2 regions of the Halomonas sp. 3D7M genome follow, and region 1 is predicted to be linked to the other one. Evidence: predicted binding sites of a transcription regulator. Region 1 holds the regulator's gene; the other holds the start of a gene.

Region 1 (16,133 bases):
CGGATACGTTCGCCTTGTGCACCATCAGACAAGGCCTCTCCTTCGCGTGACACTCGGAAACCAGCGCCTTCTGCTATGACAGTGACGCGCTGCCCTCGTTTCACCACTTGAGGCGCTTGAAGGTAATGGGGCTGGAAAGTGCTGCCACTACGAATAGGACGCTGTGCGACCATACCGATAATATCGTCTTGGTTGGTAAGTGCTTGGGCGGCTAGATCCCCAAGATTGCCTTCTCGTGATGTCAGCATATCACTCGTGATGAGCGTGCCCCTATCAATATCCTGGCCAGCCACAGCGTAGCTGCCAATGATATCAATCTGCGCCTGAATATACCGCACTTGACGACGATTTTCGCCACAGCGCACACCGACCGAAACACGCCCGAGAGGGGATTGATTAGCATTCGGGAAAAAGGGGTCGGGTGCAATGCACTCAGGCAAATGTGCAGAGGGAGGTGAGATATCAATCAACACTTCCTGCCCAAGCGATTGAGATTCTTGATAAAGAAACTGCTGAACGGTATCCATCAACAGTTGGTTATTCGCATGCGCGTGAAATGAAAAGCCAAGGCTGAGCAGTGATAGGCAAAGTATTTGCTTAAGAGTCGCCAGATAGGATCGCGTTGGGCGCAGCGGGTGTGGCATGGGAGAGTCGCTCAATCGAAGGGAAGCAGATGATAATCATCAACCGTGCAGTGTAGTGCAAAAGTACCCTGTGCATCATATGAAATGCTGGTGTAAACGGCAGCTGTTCCATGCTTTAGGCTGACGAAGCGAAGCCTATTATTCATCATCAATAATATCCGTTTTAATTTGCCTCTCAGCGAACGAGGATTGGCATGATTGATCAGCTTGAATCTGCCTTTAACTATCACCAGCAGGCACTGGGCTTGCGTCAAGCGCGTCATGACGTGCTGGCAGCCAATATTGCCAATGCCGATACGCCTAACTATAAAGCGCGCGATCTCGACTTTGCCAGTGAGTTAAAGAAGGCCGTTGCGGGCAGCCAGCCACAGCAACAGCAAAATGGCGCACTGACGCTTGCACGAACGTCAGAACATCATCTGCAAGGTGAAGGCCCAGCATGGCGTGGTGTAGGCAGTGCAGAGCTGCTTTATCGCATCCCCGATCAGCCCAGCTTGGATGGCAATACGGTCGATATGGATCGTGAGCGGACACAGTTTGCAGACAATGCTGTTCGTTACCAAGCCGCACTCACCATCATGAATCGCCGAATTCAGGGCCTGAAAAACGCGATGCAGCCGGAATAACCGAGCGGTAGGAGAAAGTAATCTATGTCGATGTTTTCAGCCTTTGATATTGCTAGTTCGGCCATGAGCGCCCAGGCGCAGCGTATGAATGTTACCGCTAGCAATATGGCCAATGCCGACAGCATTGCAGGCCCTGATGGAGAGACTTATCGGGCCAAACAAGTGATGTTTGAAACCCAAGCGCACAATAATCGATATGGCGTCGGTGGCGTACGTGTCACTGAGGTAGTGGAAGACGACGCTCCGCTACGTCTGCAATACATGCCAAACCATCCTGCTGCGGATGAAGAAGGCTATGTCGCCAAGCCCAATGTTGAACCTGTGCATGAAATGGTCAACATGATCTCGGCGTCGCGCTCCTATCAAGCCAACGTAGAAGTGTTCAACACAACGAAGCAGATGATGGTGCAGACGCTATCACTGGGTGAGGGTTAATTATGAGCACAATCGACCCGACAACACTTTCGGCAATTAATGGCGGCGGCAGTGGTTCCCAGTTAAAGCAGAGCGCATCAGATGAGTTGCGTAGCAGTTTTCTAACGCTGCTGATTACTCAGCTACAGAATCAAGATCCGCTGAATCCGATGGAGAATGCGGAAATGACCTCCCAGATCGCACAAATTAATACGGTAAGTGGGATTGAAGAGCTGAACACCACTTTGCAGAGCATTACTAGCCAAATGGATGCCAACCAAGCACTGCAAGCAAGTGGCTTGATTGGCCAAGGTGTGATGGTGCCTGGCAACAAGGTCATGCTAGAGCAGGATAGTGAAGGAAAGTCTTATACGACACCGTTTGGTGTCGAGCTTGCTAAACCCGCCGACCAGCTTACCGCAGTGATTGTTGGCCAAGGTGGCGAGGTGATCAGACGCTATAACTTGGGTGCGGTAGAGGCTGGTGTGCAGTCTTTCCAGTGGGACGGTAAAAACGAACAGGGCGAAGCCGCTGCCAGTGGTCGTTACACGGTTCAGCTAGAGGCTCAAGATGCTGAGGGTGAAACACTAGACTCAACCGCATTGAACTATGCGGTTGTTAATAGTGTGACCCCTAACGATGGTAGTGGAAATATTCAGCTGGATTTAGGGGCTGTTTACGGACAGGTTCAGTTGAATCAAGTTAAACAGATTCTTTAAGTAACTTGTAAGTAAAACAACATTTTTATAGCAAGAACGTCTTAATGAAAAAGACGTTTTGATGAGGAACGTATTATGTCATTTACAACGGCAGTGGCTGGGCTTAACGCGCAATCAGAGAAGCTAAACTCTGCGGGTAACAACATCGCTAACTCGCAAACCGTTGGTTACAAGCGCTCTGACGTGCTGTTCTCTGATGTGTTTGCAGCCTCGCGGGGCATTGGTGTGCAGGTGTCAGATGTGCGCCAGAATTTCACCCAGGGCAGTATCGAGAGCACGGGGCGTAACCTAGATTTAGCGATTTCCGGTGAAGGCTTTTACCGGCTAGAGCGCCCAACCGGTGAAGTCGGCTATTCGCGTAACGGTGAGTTCGGCATTACCGCTGCTGGCGATATCGTTAATGCCCAGGGCGACCGCTTGATGGGTTACGGTATGGATCGCGGCATTACTGTAGATACCGATGACCAGCAGGCGTTCCCTTTCTCAAACGTATTGGTAGGCGGCGCCCCGCAGGCATTAAATGTGCCCGTTGATGATATTCCAGCTAAAGCCACCACCGAAGTAAATGCGCTATTAAACCTGGATGCCAGGGTAGTCAGTGGCCAAGATTTAAATACTGTTGAAATTTCAGAAAGTGATGCTGACGCAGAGGCCAACCCTCCTGTCGTCACACCATTGAACTATCATTTTTCCAATAACTTCACTTCTTATGACTCTTTGGGGAATGCGGTTAATGTTGCTACCTATTTCGAAAGGGTGGGCGACAATAGTAATCAATGGAATGTGACTGCCGTCACTAACGGGGTAACCAGAGGCAGCTTTACATTGGACTTTACCCAAAGTGGTAGATTGCAAACCAATGCGCAGGGAGTTGTTACGGGTATTGGAGAGAGCGCCAACCCAGGAGGTGCAGTTGTAACTGAAGATCCAGAAACAGATGAAACTCGCGTCACTATTGGTGGCATCCCCGGTGGCGTCGATGCAGCCGCTCTGGATATCCAGTTTAAGTTTAATGGCTCTACTCAGTTTGCCGCAGACTCGTTGCAAAAAGAGCTGAACCAGGATGGCTTCACCTCTGGTGCACTGGCCGGTATTACCGTCACTGAAACAGGCGTTATCCAGCGTAACTTCACCAACGGTGAAACCCGTGCTGCGGGCCAGATTGCGCTAGCCAGTTTCCGTAATGAGGAAGGCCTTCAGCCACTGGGCAACAACTTGTGGGCGGCGACGAATACCTCTGGTTTGGAAAACCTGGGGGCGCCTGGCACCGGTCGTCTGGGTCAGATCCAAGCGGAAGCAGTAGAAGCGTCTAACGTCGACTTGGCCAGCGAGCTGGTAGATACCATTGTGGCGCAGCGTTCTTACCAAGCTAACTCCAACACCATCAGTACCCAGGACGAGCTCCTGCAGACCATTATTAACCTGTAGTCACTCGTAATAATGGCGTGATGCTGCGCTAAGGAGTCAGTTGTGGATCGTATGCTATACACCGCCATGAGCGGCGCCAAACACACAATGGACCAGCAGGCAGTGGTTAGCAATAACCTGTCGAATGTGTCTACCGCAGGCTTTCGCGCTCAGTTGCAAGCTGCGCGTTCAGTCCCGGTAGAGGGCGCTGGGCTACTCGACACGCGGGTATCGGCGGTGACGACCACCCCAGGCACCGATTTTTCGCAGGGCCCTATTGAACGCACGGGTCGAACCCTCGATATCGCGATGCAGGATGATGCCTGGATGGCGGTGCTAGGAGAAGACGGCACTGAGGCGTACACCCGCAGGGGCGACCTGCAGCTGGATAGTGATGGCGTACTGCTTAGTGTTGGGCGTCCGGTAATGGGGGAAGGTGGCCCCATTGCCTTGCCTCAAGGTGCGCAAGTATCCATTGGTGCGGACGGCACCATCAGTGCTATTCCCCAGGGTGAGGGGCCTGCGGCACTGGTATGCCACTGGTAAGACGTCAGGCCTTAACGCTGCAGGTAAGACTACCCGCAAGTATTGAGTTGGATGATCTTATTCAAGCTGGCATGGTGGGTTTATTAGAAGCACTAGGGCGTTTTGATGCGACCCAGGGGGCAACGTTCGCCACGTTTGCAAGCCAGCGTATTCGCGGTGCCATGATGGATGAGCTGCGCACACGTGACTGGTTGCCGCGTAGTGTACGCCGCTCTGCCAGAGCCGTGGATGATGCGGTGCGTCGCCTTGAACAGCAGTTAGGGCGCCCGCCGGAAGAGGGTGAGATCGCGCGTGACCTGGATATGCCGCTTAGTGAGTATCAGCAATTGCTCAACGATACGAACAGTGGCCAGTTGCTGCCCTTTGAAGAACTGGTGGCCGAAGGGGCCGAGTCCGCGAAGGAGGAAGCCACTAACCTGCCCTTCGATCAGTTGTTAGATCAGCAGCAGCGTCAGTCGTTAATTGATGCGATCGATGCCTTACCTGAGCGTGAAAAGCTACTGATGGCGTTGTATTACCAAGAAGAGCTGAACCTTAAAGAAGTCGGGGCGGTGCTGGGTGTGACCGAATCCCGTGTCTCCCAGCTTCACAGCCAAGCGATTAGCAGGCTTCGCGCTCGCTTATATGACACCACCTAACGCCACTATTAATCACGAATAACCGGCGAGGAGCCGTTGATGAACCCATCTACGCTGATCGGTATTTTTGCCAGCATGCTTTTGCTGGTAAGCGTGCTGTTTTTTACTGCAGAGTCGCCAGAAAGCTTTATCAACTTGCCGGGGCTAGCCATTGTGGTAACGGGCACCTTGGCGGCTACCTTTATTAGTTATCCGCTGAAAGAAGTGCTACGCGTGGTGCGCCTGGTGGGATTGGTGTTTCGGCGTGAAAACACCTATGTGCGTGATGATATTAACGAACTGGTTTCCATGGCGCGCCTGTGGTTCAAAGGCGATGTCAGGGCGGTTGAGAAGGAGCTAGAGCACACCCGTAACCCCTTTTTGCGCACCGGGATTCAACTGGTGATTGCTAACACGAAAGAGGACGAAATTTTCGATATGCTGCGCTGGCGCATCGCACGATTAAAAGCACGGGAGCATGCTGAGGCGCAGATATTTCGTACTATGGCTACCTATGCGCCCGCGTTTGGCATGATCGGTACCTTGGTGGGCTTGGTCAATATGCTGGAAGTGATGGATGCGGGCGATCTTGACGTTATTGGCCCGCGCATGGCGGTGGCTCTGTTGACAACGTTCTACGGTATTCTGCTCGCCAACCTGGTGTTCAAACCGATTGCCGTCAAGCTAGAGCGGCGCACGGAAGAGCGACTTATCACCATGAACATGGTGCTGGAGGGCATTTCGCTAATTACTAAACGGCGGCTGCCTTCTTTTATTGAAGAAACGCTCAACTCCTTTGTGGCTAATTATCATGACGAGATCCGTGATGCCTCTGTAAAACCGCGGCCAACAGTTAGTTCTGCGGCAAAAGGATAGCGCTATGCTAGATCGTGATTCACGGCACGCACTGGAATTGCCCACTGTGTCAGGGGAGGGCGATGAAGGTTGGCTAACGAGCTATTTAGACGTATTAACGCTGTTAATCACGCTGTTTGTCTTACTGCTTGCATTGACCCCGCCGGGGGGAGGGGAAGCCTTTGACCGCGATAGAATGCATTCTGTAAGTGCTATCACCTCGCTGCCGTTGGCCAGCTTAGCAACCGGTATCCATCCTCGGCACAGCGGGCTCAAGCCGCGAATGACTGAGCTTAATATCCCCGGGGTTAGTGTCTCTCAAGGTGAAGAAGGTGTTACGCTGCGCATCGACGACAGCTTGCTTTTCCCTAGCGGTGATGCCGTACTAACGCCCCAGGGGCAAGATGTGTTAGAAAGCCTTCTGGCAGTGTTAGCATCCTTTGAGGGGCAAATTTCAGTAGAAGGGCATACGGATAATGTTCCCATTGCTACCTCTCGCTTCCCCTCAAATTGGGATCTCTCGGTAGGGCGCGCCATTGCGGTGGTCCAGTATCTTGAGCGCCAGGGAGTTGCTATTTCACGTATGCGGGCAGTCGGTTACGCCGATACCCAACCCATGGAAAGTAACGCAACGCCGGAAGGTAGATCCGCCAACCGGCGCGTTGAACTGTTGCTAAGGCAGCAGACTGAGGGGTAAAGAGATTTCTTGAGGCCATCTCTGTGTCGAAGCATCACTCGCTACTACAGTCGTTCGGTGCATTACTGGTGCTCGATGCTGACTGTCGGCGCATACAGGCATTTAGTAGCAACTTTGTTGAATTGCTGAGAGTAAGCCTTCCTGAAGGGCGTCTCGCAACGCTCTCCAGCGTTCTAGGCAAGCGCTTAAGCCAGCGCGTACGCTATGAGCTCCAAGGTCAGCAGCGTTTGCCGGGGCCTCTCACCTTTAAGTGTCCCGCTCGATCAAACCGTTTCCAGTTACATGCTTACCGTGCCGGTGCGCATGTGTTAGTTGAGATAGAACCCCTTCATTCCCTCGGTAAGCAGCGTCTGCTTGGCACGGTGAACGAACGCCTGATGCGCTTAGCGGAAGCGACCCATCAAGAAGAGCTACTTGATTACCTAGTGATGTCGGTACAAGAATTAACCGGGCATGACCGGGTGTCTGTATGCCATTTCGATAGTGACTGGCATGGTTTGATCGTAGCCGAGTCGTTAGCTAAAGGGCGCGCTCAGTCGAGTGTCGAATTAGCGGCGGTTCGTTTGCCTGCCTTGTTAGGGCAACGCTTTCCCGCCAAAGACTTCCCCATTGCATTACGGCGTGCCTATGAGCGCCATCCGGTGCGGCTGATCCAAGATGTCGCAGCACCCTACGAGCACTTACTGCCAGCGAGTGTGGTGGTAGATGTAAGTGACAGCTTCTTGCGTGCCCCTGCCCCTGAGCGTCAACAGTACTTACAGCGACTTGGCGTGCGCGGCGCATTAAGCGTGGCCATGCAGGGAGATACCGGCCTTTGGGGGCTGCTATTCTGCCACTCGGCAGCGCCTTACCCCGTAGCGCCGCCCGTACGAGATGCGGTACGCACCTTGGTGCAAATGGCTACGCAGCGGCTGTTACTGCTGAGAGCTCGCCAAGAGGCGCGCTATTTGCAGCGCGTACAAGATAGCCTGGTGCTTTCAAGTAATAATCGCTTAAAGCCTCAGGGGCCTTATCAGCTGTTTGCGGAGCATGCCGAGACATGGAAGTCGCTCTTTCGTGCCAATGGCGTTGCGTTATGGGTGAAAGGCAGTATCTATCAATCAGGCAATACGCCCAAGCCGGAAACGATCGGCCAACTGGTCACGCGGATTGAAAAATCCCATATCCATAGTGGCCCATGGTGTACCCAAGAGACAGCCAAAGAGCCGCTAACATGCTCTTTAGACATGCTAGAGCAGAGTGGAGTACTCGCCGTGCCGCTGCCTACCGATCCTGCTCAGCGCGGCTGGCTGATGTTTTTTCGTCCTGAGCAAGTGGAAACGCTCTACTGGGCGATGCAGCCCTCTTCAGCATCCCTGCCACCTATGATGATGTCGCCTTCTGACGCGTGGTGCGAGGAGGTCACAGGAAAAAGCGAAGCCTGGCAACGGGTTGAGCGGCTAGCCGCGATAGATTTAGGAGAAGATTTAACGCTGGCCATTTCTGCTTATGAGATCAGCACGCTCAATATGCATCTGGAGCGCGAGCGTAAAGCGCTGGCAGAAGCGAATCAGCGGTTAGAGCAGTTGGCACATTTTGACCCGCTCACTCAGGTGTGGAACCGCTACCGCATCGAGCAGGCTATTGATGCAGAGCTGGTAGCAGCAAAACGCTATGGGGCGGCTTTCGCGCTGTTGTTATTTGACGTCGACCATTTTAAACAGATCAATGACACCCTCGGCCATAGCGTGGGCGATGATGTGCTGATTTCGCTAGCACGCATGGTGGAAAGTTCACTGCGGGGCTGTGATCATTTGGGGCGCTGGGGAGGGGAAGAGTTTGTGGTATTGGCGACCCACTCCAGTATTGAAGCCGCCGAAGGGCTTGCTGAACGATTACGTGGGCTAGTGGCAACACTGCAGGTGAAGGGCTTGGGCCAACCGATAACGGTCAGCATCGGTGTCGCAGTATGGCAGCCCGATGATAGCTGCAAGACTATCATCGCCCGGGCCGATGCTGCGATGTACCGAGCTAAACATAATGGGCGTAACCGCGTTGAAATCGCTGACAAAAGCGTGCAGTGACACGCGCTATCATTGGTCGTCGGCGCGGTCGCATAAGCGCTGTATTCTCGCTATGGCATCATCAGCACCGTCAAGACTAAAGGTCATATACCAAGGGTCGCTATCCTGTTGATCGAAACCAATAAACAGCTGCTCTCCCTGGCTCATTTGCGCCATTAATGTTTGCAGGTCGCTTAGGTAGAAGTGCGCATAAAACCCATCATCGCCACGCTCGGTAATAAACTCGGCCATGGTATCAATGATAGGCGTATCATCCACCCGGATCCTGGTAGGCACTAAGTTAACCGCGCGACTTTCGCCTTGCTGTTCAGCCAGCGTGACCCGCATTTCCAGCCATGGTAAGTCGCAAACACCTTGGGTTGCGTTCAAACTCAAGGTGGCATCCGAATAGCTATGAGTTTCCACGGCGCGAAAGTGCCGCTCACTGCCTAACGTTAACGCCATTGACTGCCAATGATCGTGGGGCTGTTCGGCATCAATATTGAACGTTGCTGCCATGCTAGGCAGCGCAGTGCTGGAAAGTAGGGCGCTGAAGGCCGCTAACGCAAAAGGCTTTAAAGTAGGCATAGGGGTGGCATCGCACAAGAAAAACATTAGCCTATCGTTTGTTGAAGATAAGCAAAAGGTAACGCGCTGATTTTTCTATATGTAGTAGTCTTTAACAAGAAAAATGCCGCATATAGTGTAAAGTCAAGTCTATACTTCATAGTCGCAGAACGTATAATCGCACCGTTTTGAGCGCTAATTTCACCCCGTTGTGAAGGAGTTTCGCGACATGAGCACCGCAGCAAAGGCTATGAAGACTTCGAATGACGTCCCACTACAGGTTCCCTCAAAAGATATCTGGGATGCTAAATATCGGTTAAAAGATCGCCATAGCCAACCTGTTGATCAGGATGTGGGTGCTACCTTTGAGCGTGTCGCGCGAGCGTTAGCGGCGGTTGAAGGTGACAATGCTAACGAGTGGCTGCCAAAATTCCGCTGGGCGTTAGAAAACGGCGCTATTCCTGCCGGACGAATCCTTTCCAATGCGGGCGCTGAAGCCTACAAACCTGCGGTCAGCCTGATTAACTGCACGGTTTCGCGCACTATTCGCGACTCTATGCGCGATATTCTCGACTCCGTCGTTGATGCTGGCATGACGTTGAAGTCTGGCGCCGGTATTGGCTACGACTTTTCGACGCTGCGCCATAAGGGAGCGTTTGTGTTTGGCGCTGGTGCTGGCACTAACGGGCCGCTGGCGTTTATGGATATCTACGACAAGATGTGTTTCACCGTGGCATCCGCAGGTGGACGTCGAGGCGCTCAGATGGGCACCTTCGACGTTGGTCATCCTGATGTTCGTGAGTTTATCCAAGCTAAGCGAGAAGCTGGTCGTCTGCGCCAGTTCAACCTTAGCCTGTTGATTACCGACGAATTTATGGAAGCAGTGAAGCACAACGCCGACTGGCCGCTGGCGTTTCCATTGCACCCTGGTGAAAAAGACGATGTCAAAGCGGGTGATTTGATTTATCGCGACTGGCCCGTCATTGAAGAGGGCTATACGGTCGACGATGAAGGCCGCGTGGCTTGCCGTGTCGTTGAAGTCATTAAAGCGCGCGAGTTGTGGGACACCATTATGTCCTCGACCTATGACTACGCTGAACCTGGGTTTATTCTGATTGATCAAGTCAATCGCATGAACAATAACTGGTTCTGCGAAGATATCCGCGCGACCAACCCATGTGGCGAGCAGCCGCTGCCGCCAGAAGGCGCTTGTCTGCTGGGATCGGTCAACCTGACCAAGTTTGTGATTGAGCCGTTTAGTGACAAGCCACGCTTTGATTGGGAACGCTATCGCAAGGTGGTAGCGATCTTCACTCGCATGCTCGATAACGTCGTGGAAATTGCTGGCTTGCCACTGCCGCAGCAACAGCGTGAGATTGAAGCCAAGCGCCGCCACGGCATGGGCTTTTTGGGGCTTGGTTCAACGATGACCATGCTTAAAATACCCTATGGCTCTCAAGCGTCGCTGGCCTTTACCGAAGAAGTTAGCCGCCACCTCGCGCTGGAAGGCTGGAAGCAAGCGCTAGAGCTGTCTAAAGAGAAAGGCATGGCGCCTGTGCTTGAGCAAGAGCATACGATTACACCGAAGATGATGCGTGAGCGCCCCCAACTCGCTGCCGATGGTTATGAAGTGGGTGATAAAGTACCAGGACGTATTCTGCATGCCCGCTATAGCCAGTATATGGCGAAAGTGGCTGAGCTCGATCCTGAGTTGGTCACACAGTTGGCGGAACATGGTGCACGGTTCACCCACCACAGCTCTATTGCGCCCACTGGTACGATTTCGCTATCGATGGGTAATAATGCCTCTAACGGCATTGAACCCTCGTTCTCGCACCGTTATTTCCGCAATATCATTCAATCGGGTAAGAAAACCAAAGAGCAGGTTGAGGTTGTCTCGTTTGAGTTAGCCGCTTATCGTCACTTTATTGCCGCCGATGCGGTGGAAAGCGATTTACCCGACTACTTTATTACCGCAGACTCAGTGTCGCCTGAGCAGCATGTGGCCGTGCAGGCGGCCGCTCAGCAGTGGATTGACTCGGCAATCTCTAAAACAGTTAACGTGCCGACAGAGTTCCCGTTTGAGAAATTCCAGGATCTCTACCTCCAGGCGTATGAGAGTCGCTTAAAAGGCTGCACCACGTTCCGCTTCAACCCAGAGGCATTTCAGGGCGTTCTGGTACGCGAAGATGATTTAAAAAATACCACCTACGTGTTTGAACTGGAAAATGGCGAAACCTTAGAGCTGGCCGGCGATGAAACGGTGGTTTATGACGGTGAAGAGCATAACGCCGCCAACCTGTTTGATGCCTTAAAAGAGGGCACCTACGGCAAATGGTAAGGGCGGGCTACGCCTTGCTACGAACATCGCCCGACACCCTTTGCTAAGTGGAGAACACCATGGCTGTAGAAATTACCTCAAAAATCGTTGGTTACCGTATCAAGCAGCAGGAGCAAACAACGCCAGCCCCTGAGCTACCGGAAGAAGACCCGCTAACGGTCAGGATCCCCTCGCGTCCAGAGGGAACGTTAGAAGCGGTATCCGAAAAGATCTCTTACGTGGGTGCGGAAGGCCGCAAAAAAGTTTACCTGCTGGTCTCTTTTATGCCGGTAGAAGGCGTGGTAGGTGGCCGACGTGTGGTGATTGAGCGCCCGGTCGAGTTCTTTTTCCCATCAGGACAGCTTTCCAGCGAACATCAGTGGATTACGGCGACGATGCGTAGTCTTTCCCTTGCTGCGCGTGGGGGCTATGTCACCCAAGCGGTGGCTGACTTACGCAAAGTGGCGTGGGATAAAGGCTTAGTGCGCTGTGGTATGAACCGTTGGAACAAGCCTATGTTCCACGATTCCGAAGTGGCGGCGATTGCTTGGTCGATCCAGCAGATTCTTTATCGGCGCGGTTTCTTGGATCAGGATGGTAACCAAGTACCGGTAGAGTTGCTGGTAGAGCGTTATGCGCACCGTATGCAGCATGGCCATGCTTGGCAGCCACCGGCCGACGAGCCAGACACAAGCCCGGCGATTGGAGCCGTGGAGTCGCTGGGCGGTGCCGCTGAGCAGCAAGAAAACGCCGTAAAAAAGCCTGAAGGCAGTGGCCCTGCAACCGTGGGTAACTGTCCTGAGTGTCGCGGTGAGCTTATTATGATGGATGGCTGTCCAACCTGCTACGCAGGCTGCGGTTGGTCTAAGTGCGGCTAAGCCAGATAAGCCCACTAGAACGCTAACGAACAACGCCGCGTGGTCTAGAGAACCACGCGGCGTTGCTTGTTTTGAGAACAAAAAGTTTTAAGAACAGAAAACCTGCCGCTGATTTAGGCGCTAAGGCTCAGGCGCTAATAAGTAGCGGCCTGACGTTATCGGTTAAATAACAGTCGTCGAATTCCCCCTCGGTAGCCAAGGCCTTTAAATCGGGAATAGTGACGTTATGACGGTCACGGAATACCAAGCTATCTTCACTCAATGCACTAAACGTGCGGCTCACATGAACAGGGCTTAAGCCCAGAATGTCGGCTAACTGCTCTTGAGAAAGTGGCAAGCGGAACTGTCCGCTGATGTCATGGTTGGTTTGGCGTAAGCGTAGATACATTTCATGGAGAAAGTGGGCCATTTTTTGTCTAGCGCTACGCCGCGCTAAGTTGATCAGCCGTTCCGTGAGTAGAGCCTGGTGGCGACTGCCAATAGCAAACATCACCGAGGTCAGCGTTAGTGACTGACGAAACAGCTCTAACATGCGCTTATGGGGGAAATGACAGACCACGCCGTCAGTAATCATGCGCACGTTTTCCAGCCGCCTGGAAAACGCAAACTCTCGCAAACCGATAATATCGCCAGGTAAAAATACTTCCAGAATTTGCCGATCGCCGTTTTCTAAATGTCGATAGGAGTAAGCCCAGCCACTGCGCAAGGTGCAAAACTCATTCGCGGGGGCGTCAACTTCCCACAGCAGTGAACCTGCTTTGATATCAGTAGGGCTCTCTTCCAATTCGATTAATAGTGCTTTTTCTGCTTCAGTGAGTGAGCAGTAGTGACTGAAGTGACTAATAATGCAGCTGTTATCCTGATCCACAGCTTCCTTCTCCTGAAAGATTAGCAACGATTAACAAGCCGCGTTGTTGTTTAATATAAACAGAGCCGTCCTATGTTGCTTGGTCTTTTCTGCTCTCTTGTCGTCCTAGGGGGAGGGGCAAGCGTATCGCTGTCATTTTCCAGGGTGAGTATCAACCCACCCTGGAAGTGGCTCTAGGCGGTTTTTTTGACACGATTACCGCGTTTTAACAATGGTGCCAGGAAATGCCCGGTATGGGAAACGCTCTGCTTGGCAATCTGCTCTGGGGTTCCTTCGGCAATAATTTGCCCACCGCCAGAGCCACCTTCTGGGCCAAGATCAATAATCCAGTCGGCCGTTTTGATCACATCCAGGTTGTGCTCGATCACCACAATAGTATTGCCGTGGTCGCGCAGGCGATGGAGTACCGTGAGTAGCTGACGGATGTCCTCAAAATGTAGGCCGGTGGTTGGCTCATCTAAGATATAAAGTGTTTTTCCGGTGTCACGTTTGGCTAGCTCACGGGCCAGTTTGACACGCTGCGCTTCACCGCCAGACAAGGTGGTGGCACTTTGTCCTAGGCGAATATAGGAAAGGCCTACATCCAACAGGGTTTGTAAACGACGAGCGATAGCAGGCACTGGGCTGAAGAACTCCAGAGCATCTTCTACCGTCATGGCCAGCACTTCGTGGATTGTTTTGCCTTTGTAGTGGATATCCAACGTTTCGCGGTTATAGCGCTTGCCTTTACACACATCGCAAGGCACATAAATATCCGGCAGGAAGTGCATCTCTACCTTAATCATACCTTCGCCCTGGCATGCTTCGCAGCGGCCGCCTTTAACGTTAAAGCTGAAGCGGCCTGGCTTGTAGCCCCGCGAACGCGCTTCCTGAGTGCCCGCAAACAGCTCACGAATCGGGGTGAAAATACCGGTATAGGTGGCTGGGTTTGAGCGCGGCGTACGACCGATAGGACTCTGGTCAATATCGATCACTTTATCAAGCTGATCAAGCCCCTCTACTTTCTCATAGGGAGCCGGGGTCAAGGTAGTCGCGCGGTTAAGCTCGCGGGCCGCAATCGGCATCAGGGTGCCGTTGATCAGCGTCGACTTGCCCGAGCCGGAAACCCCCGTGACGGCAATAAACAGCCCCAACGGGAGGCTGATGGTGACGTCCTGCAAGTTGTTGCCAGTCGCGCCGCGCACCACCAACTGTTTTTCAGGGTTGCCAGGAATGCGATAGGGGGGAACGGCAATTTCCCGTGTTCCCGATAAGTACTGGCCCGTCAGCGAATTGGGGTTGTCCATCACGTCTTGAGGGGTGCCCTGGGCGACGATTTCACCGCCATGGACACCTGCACCTGGGCCGATATCCAGGACATGGTCAGCCGCACGGATCGCGTCTTCGTCATGCTCGACGACAATCACCGTATTACCCAAATCCCGCAGGCGCTCCAAGGTTTTCAATAAGCGGTCGTTATCCCGCTGGTGAAGGCCGATAGAAGGCTCGTCAAGAATATACATGACCCCTACTAGCCCCGCGCCAATTTGGCTGGCAAGACGAATCCGTTGGGCTTCACCGCCTGAGAGCGTGTCAGCACTGCGCTCAAGGTTCAGATAATCCAGCCCGACATTGACCAAAAACTCTAGGCGGGCATGAATTTCGTTAACGATTTTGTCGGCAATTTCGCCTTTGCGGCCCGGTAGGGAAAGCTCGGCAAAGTAGCGCCACGCTTCGCCGATAGGTAAATGCACAATATCGGCAATGTTATGGTCATCGACAAACACATGGCGTGACTCCTTGCGCAGCCGCGAGCCGCCACAGGTAGCGCAGGGCTGCACGGCGATATACTTGGCCAGATCGTCACGCACCATGTTGGATTCGGTTTCCCGATAGCGGCGCTGCATATTGGGTAATACGCCTTCAAAGGCGTGCTCGCGCGTCACCTTGCGGCCACGGTCCCCCACATAGACAAAGGGAATTTGTTCGCTGCCACTGCCATTTAAAATAATCTCACGCTCATGGCTGGCCAGCTCAATCCATGGCGTTTCAAGCTCAAACTGGTAATGTTTAGCCAGCGCCTGGAGCTGGGTAAAGTAATAAATATTGCGCCGATCCCAGCCCTTAATCACGCCTTCTGCTAGCGAAAGTTCCGGATGGCTAATCAACTTGTCGGGGTCAAAATATTGCTGAACGCCTAAGCCATCACAGGTGGGGCAAGCCCCCGCTGGGTTGTTGAACGAAAACATCCGCGGCTCAAGTTCAGAAAGCGAATAGCCACATACCGGGCAGGCAAAGCGTGCCGAAAAGGCAAGATCTTGCTGGTCGCCATCCATAAAGTGGATCATCGCCGTGCCGTCGGCGAGATTAATGGCGGTTTCAAACGATTCTGCCAGACGCTGGGCAATATCATCGCGTACTTTAAAACGGTCAACCACTACGCTGATATCGTGTTTCTTGCGCTTGTCGAGCGGGGCAATATCGTCAAGCTCTAGCACTTGGCCATCAATCTGTACCCGAACGAAGCCTTGAGCCCGCAATTCTGCCAGCAGTTGCAGGTGCTCCCCTTTACGGCCTTTCACCACCGGCGCCAGCAGCATTAGCCTGGTGCCTTCGGCCAGATTCATGACTTGGTCGACCATTTGGGAAATGGTTTGTGCTTCCAGTTCTTCGCCGTGCTCTGGACAGCGTGGTGTGCCTGCCCGGGCGAACAGTAGACGCAGGTAGTCGTAAATCTCGGTAATTGTGCCGACGGTAGAGCGTGGGTTGTGGGAAGTGGATTTCTGCTCAATAGAGATCGCAGGTGAAAGCCCTTCGATGTGATCTACATCGGGTTTTTCCATCATCGAAAGGAACTGACGCGCATAGGTGGAAAGTGACTCCACATAGCGGCGTTGTCCCTCAGCGTAGAGCGTATCGAACGCCAGCGACGACTTACCTGAGCCAGAAAGGCC
Region 2 (8,653 bases), on a different contig from region 1:
GCACAATATGTGTCGTTTTTAAAAGACCGCGGCGGCAAAAAGCTAGCCGATGGCTTGATAGCGCTGCTGGGAATGGAAGAGGGCATTGATGCTCCTGCTGAAACCCGCACGCTGCTGAAAGCCTTCAGTGATTACGTCGAAAAAGAGGACTACGACGACGAAGCCAGCCGAGAAAAAACCGACACCCTGGTTGACTACGCCAACGAGCAGCTGCGCCGTGGCGAGCCAATGACGTTAGAAGAACTTTCGGGGCTGGTGGACGAAAAGCAGCCCAAAGCGTTTTACGACCATATCCGTAATGCTGACTACGGCCTTTCTCCAGAGATTCCGCCGGATAAGCGTACTATCAGTCAATTTCGCCGTTTTACCGGGCGTGCTGGGGGCGTATCGATCAGTTTTGACTCCCACCTGCTCGGGTCCAGCATTGAGTACGATGAAAACCAGGATCGCCTGATTATCAAGCAAGTGCCCAAGCAGCTAAAAGAGCAGTTGGCGAAGCGTAAGGAGTGATTGGTGAATCGTGAATCGTGATTGGTGAATAGTGAGGTGAGGGTGGGCGCTTAGGCGTAAAGGGCACTAAGTGCCATATCGCCAGTCGAAGTGGCAGGTTTATTAACAGGAGAGAAACCGTGCTGGATGCCATTAGCAATTTCTTCCAACGCGCGCTGGCAGAACCTGAGCAGCGTGATAATCAAACCCTGACGCTAGAACTCGCAACGGCGGCGCTGCTCTGTGAAGTCATGCGTGCCGATTACGATAAAAGCGATGCTGAACGCGCCGCACTGAAGCAGATGTTAATCAGCCGCTACCACTTAAGTGACAGCGACGTTAACGAGTTAATGACGTTGGCGGAAGCAGAAGTGGATGATGCCGTCGATCATTACCAGTTTGTTAGCCTGATAAAAGAGCACTACGGTTATGAGCAGCGCTGCGAGTTGGTAGCGTTAATGTGGCAGCTTGCTTGGGCAGACGGCAGTATCGACCCGCTCGAAGAGCACCGTATCCGGCGGCTGGCAGATCTTTTACACGTTAGCCATAGTGATTTTATTCGCAGCAAGCTTGCCAGCACGCCCCAGGCCTAGCGGCTCCCTTCCGGCTCAGCAGAAATCCCCAGCCGTCGACATAACCATTAATAGACCCATTGATACAGGGCTCGGAGCGCAGAAACGCCAATGAGTGATATGCAGGATGCATCGAACTTAACCGAACTGATTAACACCATGGAGCGAATGGAGCGTGAAAAAGCCAAGGTAAGCGTAGACGACGTGGTTCACGCGGTGGGCAGGCGTTCATTTGGGCCACTATTGTTGCTTGCTGGGCTAATCACACTTGCGCCTATCATCGGTGATATTCCCGGTATGCCAACGCTTATGGCGGCGTTGGTGTTGCTCACGTCCGTTCAGTTATTAATCGGCAGGGAAACTTTTTGGTTACCTAAATGGCTGGTAAAACGCTCTATTGCCCGAAACAAATTCGATAAAGCTATTCACTACATGAAAAAGCCCGCCACATGGATTGATAGCTTACTAGGTGTGCGCCTAGCGTGGATGACTGGCTATATCGGGATACGCGTCACCGCCGTGATGTGCCTGCTTATCGCGCTAGCCATGCCGCCGATGGAGTTTATTCCGTTTAGCGCCAACGGCGCGGGTTTGGCGCTTACCCTGTTTGGTTTAGGTTTAGTCGCCAGAGACGGCATTATGCTCTCGCTGGGTTTTCTACTCACCGGAGTTACGTTTACGGTTGTGCTGATCAACGTGCTATAAGTTCGCGTACGATCATCCTAGCGCCGCCTAAGCTGACGGCTTTTTAAAAGGAGCAAGCACGCACCATGTCTGATCCAGCACCGTCTGAGTCATCATCATCGAACTCACCATCGCCACATTCAGCACTGCCGCCTGCGCCCAAAACGCCCCGTGAACAATCCTCCTGGGAGCGGCGGATTGAAACGGTGCTTTGGAATTCGCGCTTTCTAGTAATGCTGGCGGTAGTGCCAAGCCTGTTGGGTTCACTGATGCTGTTTATTGTTGGCACGCTGGATATCTTAACCGTGGTGGGTGACGTACTGCGCTACTACCTGGTGGATAGCTCTCAAGATATCCACGACACCCTGGTGCCGGACATCATCATCGCCGTTGATGTTTATTTAATAGCGATTGTGCTGCTGATCTTTGGGCTAGGTATCTATCGGCTGTTTGTTTCCCGGATCGACCAGGCGGAAGTGCGCTATCCCAAGCATCCGTTTAACGTAGGCTCACTGGATCAACTCAAGGACAAGATTGCCCGCGTGGTGATTTTGGCGGTAATTATTGAGTTTTTCCGCGCTGTGGTGGATATCCGTTTCACGACGCCACTGGAAGCCATCTACCTCGCGCTTTCGGTGCTGGCGCTGGCGGCAGCGCTGTATCTCATGAGTCTTGGGCATAAGGGGGAGTGAGACGAATCGTCGGGCTGTCTCTTAAGCGAGTGAGTTAATACCCGCCGAGGGTAAATTACGCAAACATTATCAATCACTGCTAGGCTGGAAATGTTATCCCAAGGTGTTGCTTTCTTTGAAGCAAGCCTTTAAACGCAAAAGCAAGGAGTGCCGTTATGCGTAACATTATCTATATTATTGGTCTAATCGTTGTTGTGCTGTTTATTCTATCGCTGCTTGGACTGCGCTAAGCACATCACGCTAATAGAAAAGCGCCCGCAGCTCTTTTTTCAAGGGGCTGCGGGCGCTTTGTATTTAAAACGTCGTATTTAGAGCGTCGTATTTAGAACGTGCAGAGCAAAGCAAACGCGATTACGCGCAGTCGGCAGCACCCTGACCAAACATATCAAACATTAGCTCCCGCCCCATAGACGTCAGTACGAAGCGGTCGTAATCATTAAATTCAGCGGCACCGCTCTCTTCAAGCACCCGTTGGCATGTTTTCCAACTAGGGCAATGCCCCTTCAAATGAGCCAGCTCGCGTCGGGCGAGGCCACGCTGCGGCAAGGTAATGGTTTCGAGCACATGGCCGTTATCGTAAAGCAGCTCGGCAACGGTAGAAAGGCAGTGGCGTAGGCTGCGCTGCACATGATAAGCGGCAGACACTACGGTGGATGCGGGTTGTGACACCTCGGAAGGCATAAGTCGTTCTCCTGCAAACAGCCCCAAAATGGGCTTGTTGCAGTGCATTATAAAGCAATGCGGGTATTAGACCAAGGTCTATGATGGATTGGTGTCAAAGCAACCGCCGACCTTTTTCTGACATATTTCTGTCATCTAGATAATTCAACATGTGGGCCGCTAGGGGAAAAGCAAAAAGTATTAATTAAAATTGATGGTGTTATGCCTTTTTAGCTTTATGTAAGCGTCATTCTTTACAATTCATTACTTTTTAGTACGTAAAAAAAGCCAAATAGGCTCAAGTCTAAGCTTTAATGGTCGATAGTATTAAATATAAATCACATTCTTACGTATGAGCAGCGCCAGCGTGTTGGGCGTTATTTAAAAAAAGGGCAGTAACTTATGGCTTCCATTTCATCACTCGGTATTGGCTCAGGGCTCGACCTCAACGGCTTGCTGGATCAACTGCAAGATGCTGAGCGAGGGAAGCTGAAGCCTATAGAGCGTCAACTGGAAACCCAGCAGACCAAGATTTCTGCTTATGGTCAGCTGCAAAGTGCGCTCTCCCAATTTCAAACTGCCTCCGCTGAGTTAAACGACAGTGCGCTGTATGAAAGCCTTTCCACGAATGTGGGAGGCGATGCCATTACTGCCACGGCAGATGGCGAAGCGCAGCCCGGTAGTTACAATGTCACCGTTGATACACTCGCTACTCGTGGCACGCTGGCTTCCACAGGTGTTGATCAACTGGACGCGCCGCAAACGACCACTGAGCAAACGCTAACCTTCACGTTCGGTGATGGGGCCAGTAAAGACGTCACCATCGGTGCGAATAGCAGCCTGGAAGATATTCGCGATGCGATTAATGCCAGTGAGGATTCAGGCGTTAACGCCACCATTGTGAACGACGGCACCAACTACCGGCTGGCGCTTAGTTCCAGCGAAACCGGTGCGGATGCCTCTATTACCGGCTTTAGCTTTTCTGATGCAGGCACAGCGCCCTTCGCCGCCGACACCGATAACACCCTGCAAGCAGGCACCGATGCCGCGTTGACGGTGAATGGCATTGCTATTACCAGCCCTACCAATCAGGTTGAAGGGGCGATTCAAGGCGTGACGCTTAACCTTCAAGATGAGGGCGATAGCACCGTGGCAGTCGAGCAGAATACACGCGCTGTTCGTGAAGCGATTACGGGCTTTGTCGATGCCTATAACGACCTCAAGGGCACCATCGGCGCGCTGACCAGTTTCAATTCTGAAACCGGTGCTGCGGGTGATCTGCTAGGTGATGGCACTGTCCGTATCGTTGAGTCTCGCATGCGCAGCGTGCTCAGCGGTGGCGTGGAAGGCGAATTTTCCATGCTCAGCGATATCGGCATTTCTTTACAGCGCGATGGCACGCTTGAAGTTGATAGCGACAAGCTTGATAACGCCATTGCCAATAATCAGGAGGCACTTTCAACCTTCTTTGCTGGCGATGCGGATGAGTCAGGCATGGCGGGGCAGCTTAACACCACAATAGAGCAGCTGCTTAGTTCCAACGGCAGAGTGTCGGGGGCGATTAGCGGTGCGGAAAGCCTCAAAGAATCTCTGGGTGAGCGCTATCTGAATATGGAGCAGTCTATTGAGCAGACCATTTCCCGCTATCGCACTCAATTCGGCCAGTTAGACGGCATGATTGCCCAGATGAACCAAACCAGCAACTATTTAACCCAGCAGTTTGATGCCCTTGACGCTCAGCTTGGGCGTAAATAGTCGCTAAAGTAATTTGGTGGTTGTTGAACGCCTACGCTAACGCCTGCTTCCTGCAGGCGTTTTCATTAGAAAATTCTCATTTCTAGTAAAAAAGTATGAAAATCGGCGAAAGCGCGAAAAGGCGCTAAAGTTGTGCGCTTTTCTGCCGATAGCAGTGCTATTAAATAAACGGGCGTGCGCATGCGTGCCTGGGTCTTGTGGTTTAGCCTTTTGCACTGAGGAATACCCCCGCATGGCGACGATAACCTCTCTTGGCGTTGGTTCTGGCCTTGATCTCACTGGTTTGCTTGATCAGCTTCAAGCGGCTGAGCGAGGCAAACTCGCGCCGATTACGCTTCAAAAGAAACAGCAGCAGGCGAAAATTTCTGCTTTCGGTCAACTTCAAACGTCGCTGAACTCGTTTCAAGATGCGGTCGCCAAAATCAATGACCCCAAGCTCTACCAAAGCCTTTCCGCCAATGTGCGTGGCGATGCCATTAAAGCGACTGCTGCCGCTGATGCGCTGCCGGGCAGCTACCGGGTAGAGGTCAGCCAGTTGGCCACCTCTGGTACGCTGGCCTCAAACCGCGTGGCAGAGCGGGACGCCGCCCTGGATCTACAAGGGGCCACCGCAATGCAGCTGACCTTTGGCGATGGGGAGAGCGTCGATATCAACATCGCAGAAGGCAGTAGCCTTGCAGATATTCGTGATGCCATTAACGCTGATAAAGAAGCTGGTGTTAACGCCACGATTATCAATGATGGCACGGGCTACCGGCTGGCACTTAGCTCTAAAACCACTGGCGCAGACGCTTCTATTGAAAGCTTTAGCTTTGTTGATACCAATGGCGCCGTGCTCCCCGGCCCCTTTGCTGAAGATGCGCTAACAAAACGCCCAGGTGAAAATGCCGCGCTTACGGTTAATGGCATTGCGATTAGTAGTGCAGAAAACAGTGTTGAAGGCGCGATTCAAGGCGTAACGCTAAATCTTGCTGAACTCAATATCGTGGACGGCGAAACGGCTTCCAGCACCATTAATATTGAGCGCGACACGCTAAAGCAGCGCGAAGCGATTAATGGCTTTGTAAAAGCGTTTAACGACTTAAAAGGCACCATTGGCAAGCTCACTAGCTTTACCGGCGATAGCGAAACCGCTGGCGAGCTATTGGGCGATAACACCGTGCGCACCATCGAATCCCGGCTGCGCAGTGTATTAACCGGCGGGGTAGAAGGCGGTGAGTTGTCGACCCTTAACCAGCTAGGCATCACTCTGCAGCGAGATGGCAAGCTCAAGGTCGATGAGGAGACGCTAGATGACTTGGTTGCCAATAACCCCCAGGCCCTCAATGACTTTTTTGCCGGTGAAAACGAGGGCGACGGCATGGCGGGTAGGCTAAACACTACAATCGAACAGATGCTGGGCAACAATGGCGTGGTAAAACTAGCGATTAGCGGCGCGGAAAACCGTGTTAAAAGCTTGGACGACCGTTTCGAGCGTATGGAAAAAACCATTGAAGGCACCATCTCCCGCTACCGCACCCAGTTCGGTCAGCTAGATGCGATGATTGCCCAGCAGTTTGATGCCCTGGATAATCAGTTAGGCCGCAAGAAATAACCTTAACGCTTCGGTTGAGTAGCCACAGATAAGTAGTGCGGTGTAACGAGCGAAGCGAGGCACCCGCAATGGGCGGCGTAAGCCGCCCTTTTGTTGCCCACGTAAAAGTAAGCCTCTCACCCTACAGTTACCAAACATTACATCTTTTTTTTACTAACCGCCCTAAAGATTCTTCTCACTGTGCCGTTAATTCTAATAACGGCGCACAAAGTGGCCGAATAGCAGGCCTTCCGGCCAGTGTTCATGCAAGGAGAATCACACCATGTCAGTGATCAATACCAACATTACTTCCATGATTGGCCAGTCCAACCTGTCCAAATCACAAAACTCGCTGCAAACCTCTATGGAGCGTTTGAGCTCTGGCCAAGCCATCGCTAACCGCTTCTCTTCACAGATCACCGGTCTCGGCCAGGCTCAGCGTAACGCTAACGATGGTATCTCCATTGCGCAAACCGCTGAAGGCGCGCTGAATCAGGTGAATGACAACCTGCAGCGTATTCGTGAATTGTCTGTTCAGGCTCAAAACGGTACTAACTCTGAGTCTGGATGAGATTAACCGTATCTCTGAAGAAACTGACTTCAACGGCACTAAAGTGCTGGCAGAAGATAGCGGCCTGAAAATTCAGGTAGGTGCTAACGATGGCCAGACCATTTCTGTCAACCTACAGCAGATCAATGCTGAAACATTGAATTTAGGCGGCTTTAATGTGAACGGTACGGGTACCGCCAATAAAGCTGCGTCGATTCAAGACCTACGTGCCAATGACTTTGAACAAGTTGGCACCTCGAACGAGTGTACAAACGCAGCGTTCAACACCGCTTCTAACGTTGGTGATGTGTTCCAGAATCTGAAAGATGGCGCTGAAATTACTTTAGATCCGGGTACTACCGATACTGTATACACTCTCGACGCTGACACTAACACTTTCAGCTTCGACCGTGCTGGCGTAGCTGTAGATGGAAATGCTGGTAACTTAGCCACCGATCTTGGCCTAACACCAGGCGCTGGTGAGTCAAAGAAGTTAACGTTTCATCTTCTGGTGCACTAACGCTTGCCTCTACAGGCGAAAACTTATACCTGACGGGTACCGCTGGTTCTGCTGATCTAAGCGTAACAAATACGGGCGGCGATCCTGTCGCTACGATTGAAGACTTGGTCAGTGAGCTTGCTGAAGGAGGCCGTACTGCTGGTAGCATTACTACTGCAGACGATACGGTTTATAGTGCGAACGGTGGCGCCGGAGTAGATACTGAAAACGAAACCATCGCCTTTGAAGATCTTCAGAATCAGATTCAAGACGATACAACTAACGCTTACGATGTAGACTTAGACGGTGAAGGTACAGCTGCTAATCAGTATAATATTAGTAACGCTAATGCGGTGACTGATGCCCTCGGTGGTGGCGGCGCAGCTGTCTTTACTTCCGGGTTTGAAGGAGACTTCACTCTTTCCGATTCAGCTGCTGCCTCTGTCTATGTTAATGACAATGGCAAGATCACTGATGGTGCTGCAAATGAAATCTTCATTACCGAAGATGGTGATCTGACTCAAGAAGCGCTTAGCGATGCGGACGCCACCAAAAACCCGCTGGAAGCCTTGGACAGCCTGCGTTCTGAGCTGGGTGCTGTGCAGAACCGTTTTGAATCAGCCATTACCAACCTGAGCACCAATGAGACTAACCTCTCTGCAGCTCGTTCGCGCATCGAAGATGCTGACTACGCGGTAGAAGTCGCCAATATGACTCGCGCGCAGATCCTGCAGCAGGCTGGTACTTCTGTATTGGCACAGGCCAACCAGATTCCGCAGAACGTTCTTTCACTGCTGGGTTAATCTGAGGCTTAGTTTCGATAGAGCATTTGCTGTATCACTAAGTAGTACACTAAACCGGCTCCCTTTGGGGGCCGGTTTTTTTTACTGAGGTGACGTATGACTAATGAAGAACAACAACACGTTATCGATGAGCTGCAAACTGTCATAGCGGACACTCAAGCCACTTTACAACGCTTTGAAGACACCGGCATGGATAAAGCGATGCCGGAGGATTATGAAAAGCTGCTGGGTATATTAGATGGTGCGGTGAAGCAGCAGCGCGAGCATACTAAGTCGATGTTGGGGTAGCTTGCACCCGCCACTCACAGAGGTTACGCCCCAGGTTCGTCATTCCCGCATGCCCTTAGCGGGAATCCATGGTGAGGCAGGCTGCTGG

The links. The regulator FliA, encoded in region 1, starts transcription of late flagellar genes. The targets are predictions, from matches to a motif close to CTAAAGTTNNNNNNNNNNCNGCCGATA.
Region 2: the regulator FliA is predicted to act here: its motif matches at 3,395-3,421, upstream of fliD (flagellar filament capping protein FliD).

The regions. Positions count from the first base shown of each region.
Region 1 is NZ_JABUZF010000095.1:1,772-17,904, forward strand. It holds gene flgA (flagellar basal body P-ring formation chaperone FlgA) at 1-644, opposite strand, end outside; gene flgB (flagellar basal body rod protein FlgB) at 839-1,270, shown strand; gene flgC (flagellar basal body rod protein FlgC) at 1,295-1,705, shown strand; gene INT22_RS03805 (flagellar hook assembly protein FlgD) at 1,708-2,403, shown strand; gene INT22_RS03810 (flagellar hook protein FlgE) at 2,479-3,831, shown strand; partial or broken gene INT22_RS03815 (flagellar basal body rod protein FlgF) at 3,874-4,344, shown strand; gene INT22_RS03820 (RNA polymerase sigma factor FliA) at 4,344-4,994, shown strand; gene INT22_RS03825 (motility protein A) at 5,034-5,849, shown strand; gene INT22_RS03830 (OmpA family protein) at 5,854-6,525, shown strand; gene INT22_RS03835 (sensor domain-containing diguanylate cyclase) at 6,549-8,588, shown strand; gene INT22_RS03840 (hypothetical protein) at 8,598-9,155, opposite strand; gene INT22_RS03845 (adenosylcobalamin-dependent ribonucleoside-diphosphate reductase) at 9,364-11,475, shown strand; gene INT22_RS03850 (ribonucleoside-diphosphate reductase) at 11,535-12,332, shown strand; gene INT22_RS03855 (Crp/Fnr family transcriptional regulator) at 12,460-13,200, opposite strand; gene uvrA (excinuclease ABC subunit UvrA) at 13,374-16,133, opposite strand, start outside.
Region 2 is NZ_JABUZF010000212.1:2,786-11,438, forward strand. It holds partial or broken gene INT22_RS12010 (nucleoid-associated protein) at 1-510, shown strand, start outside; gene INT22_RS12015 (tellurite resistance TerB family protein) at 630-1,082, shown strand; gene INT22_RS12020 (exopolysaccharide biosynthesis protein) at 1,173-1,766, shown strand; gene INT22_RS12025 (YqhA family protein) at 1,832-2,437, shown strand; gene INT22_RS12030 (hypothetical protein) at 2,789-3,118, opposite strand; gene fliD (flagellar filament capping protein FliD) at 3,500-4,852, shown strand; gene fliD (flagellar filament capping protein FliD) at 5,085-6,446, shown strand; gene INT22_RS21900 (flagellin N-terminal helical domain-containing protein) at 6,709-6,996, shown strand; gene INT22_RS21905 (hypothetical protein) at 6,947-7,495, shown strand; gene INT22_RS21910 (flagellin) at 7,600-8,277, shown strand; gene INT22_RS12055 (hypothetical protein) at 8,374-8,565, shown strand.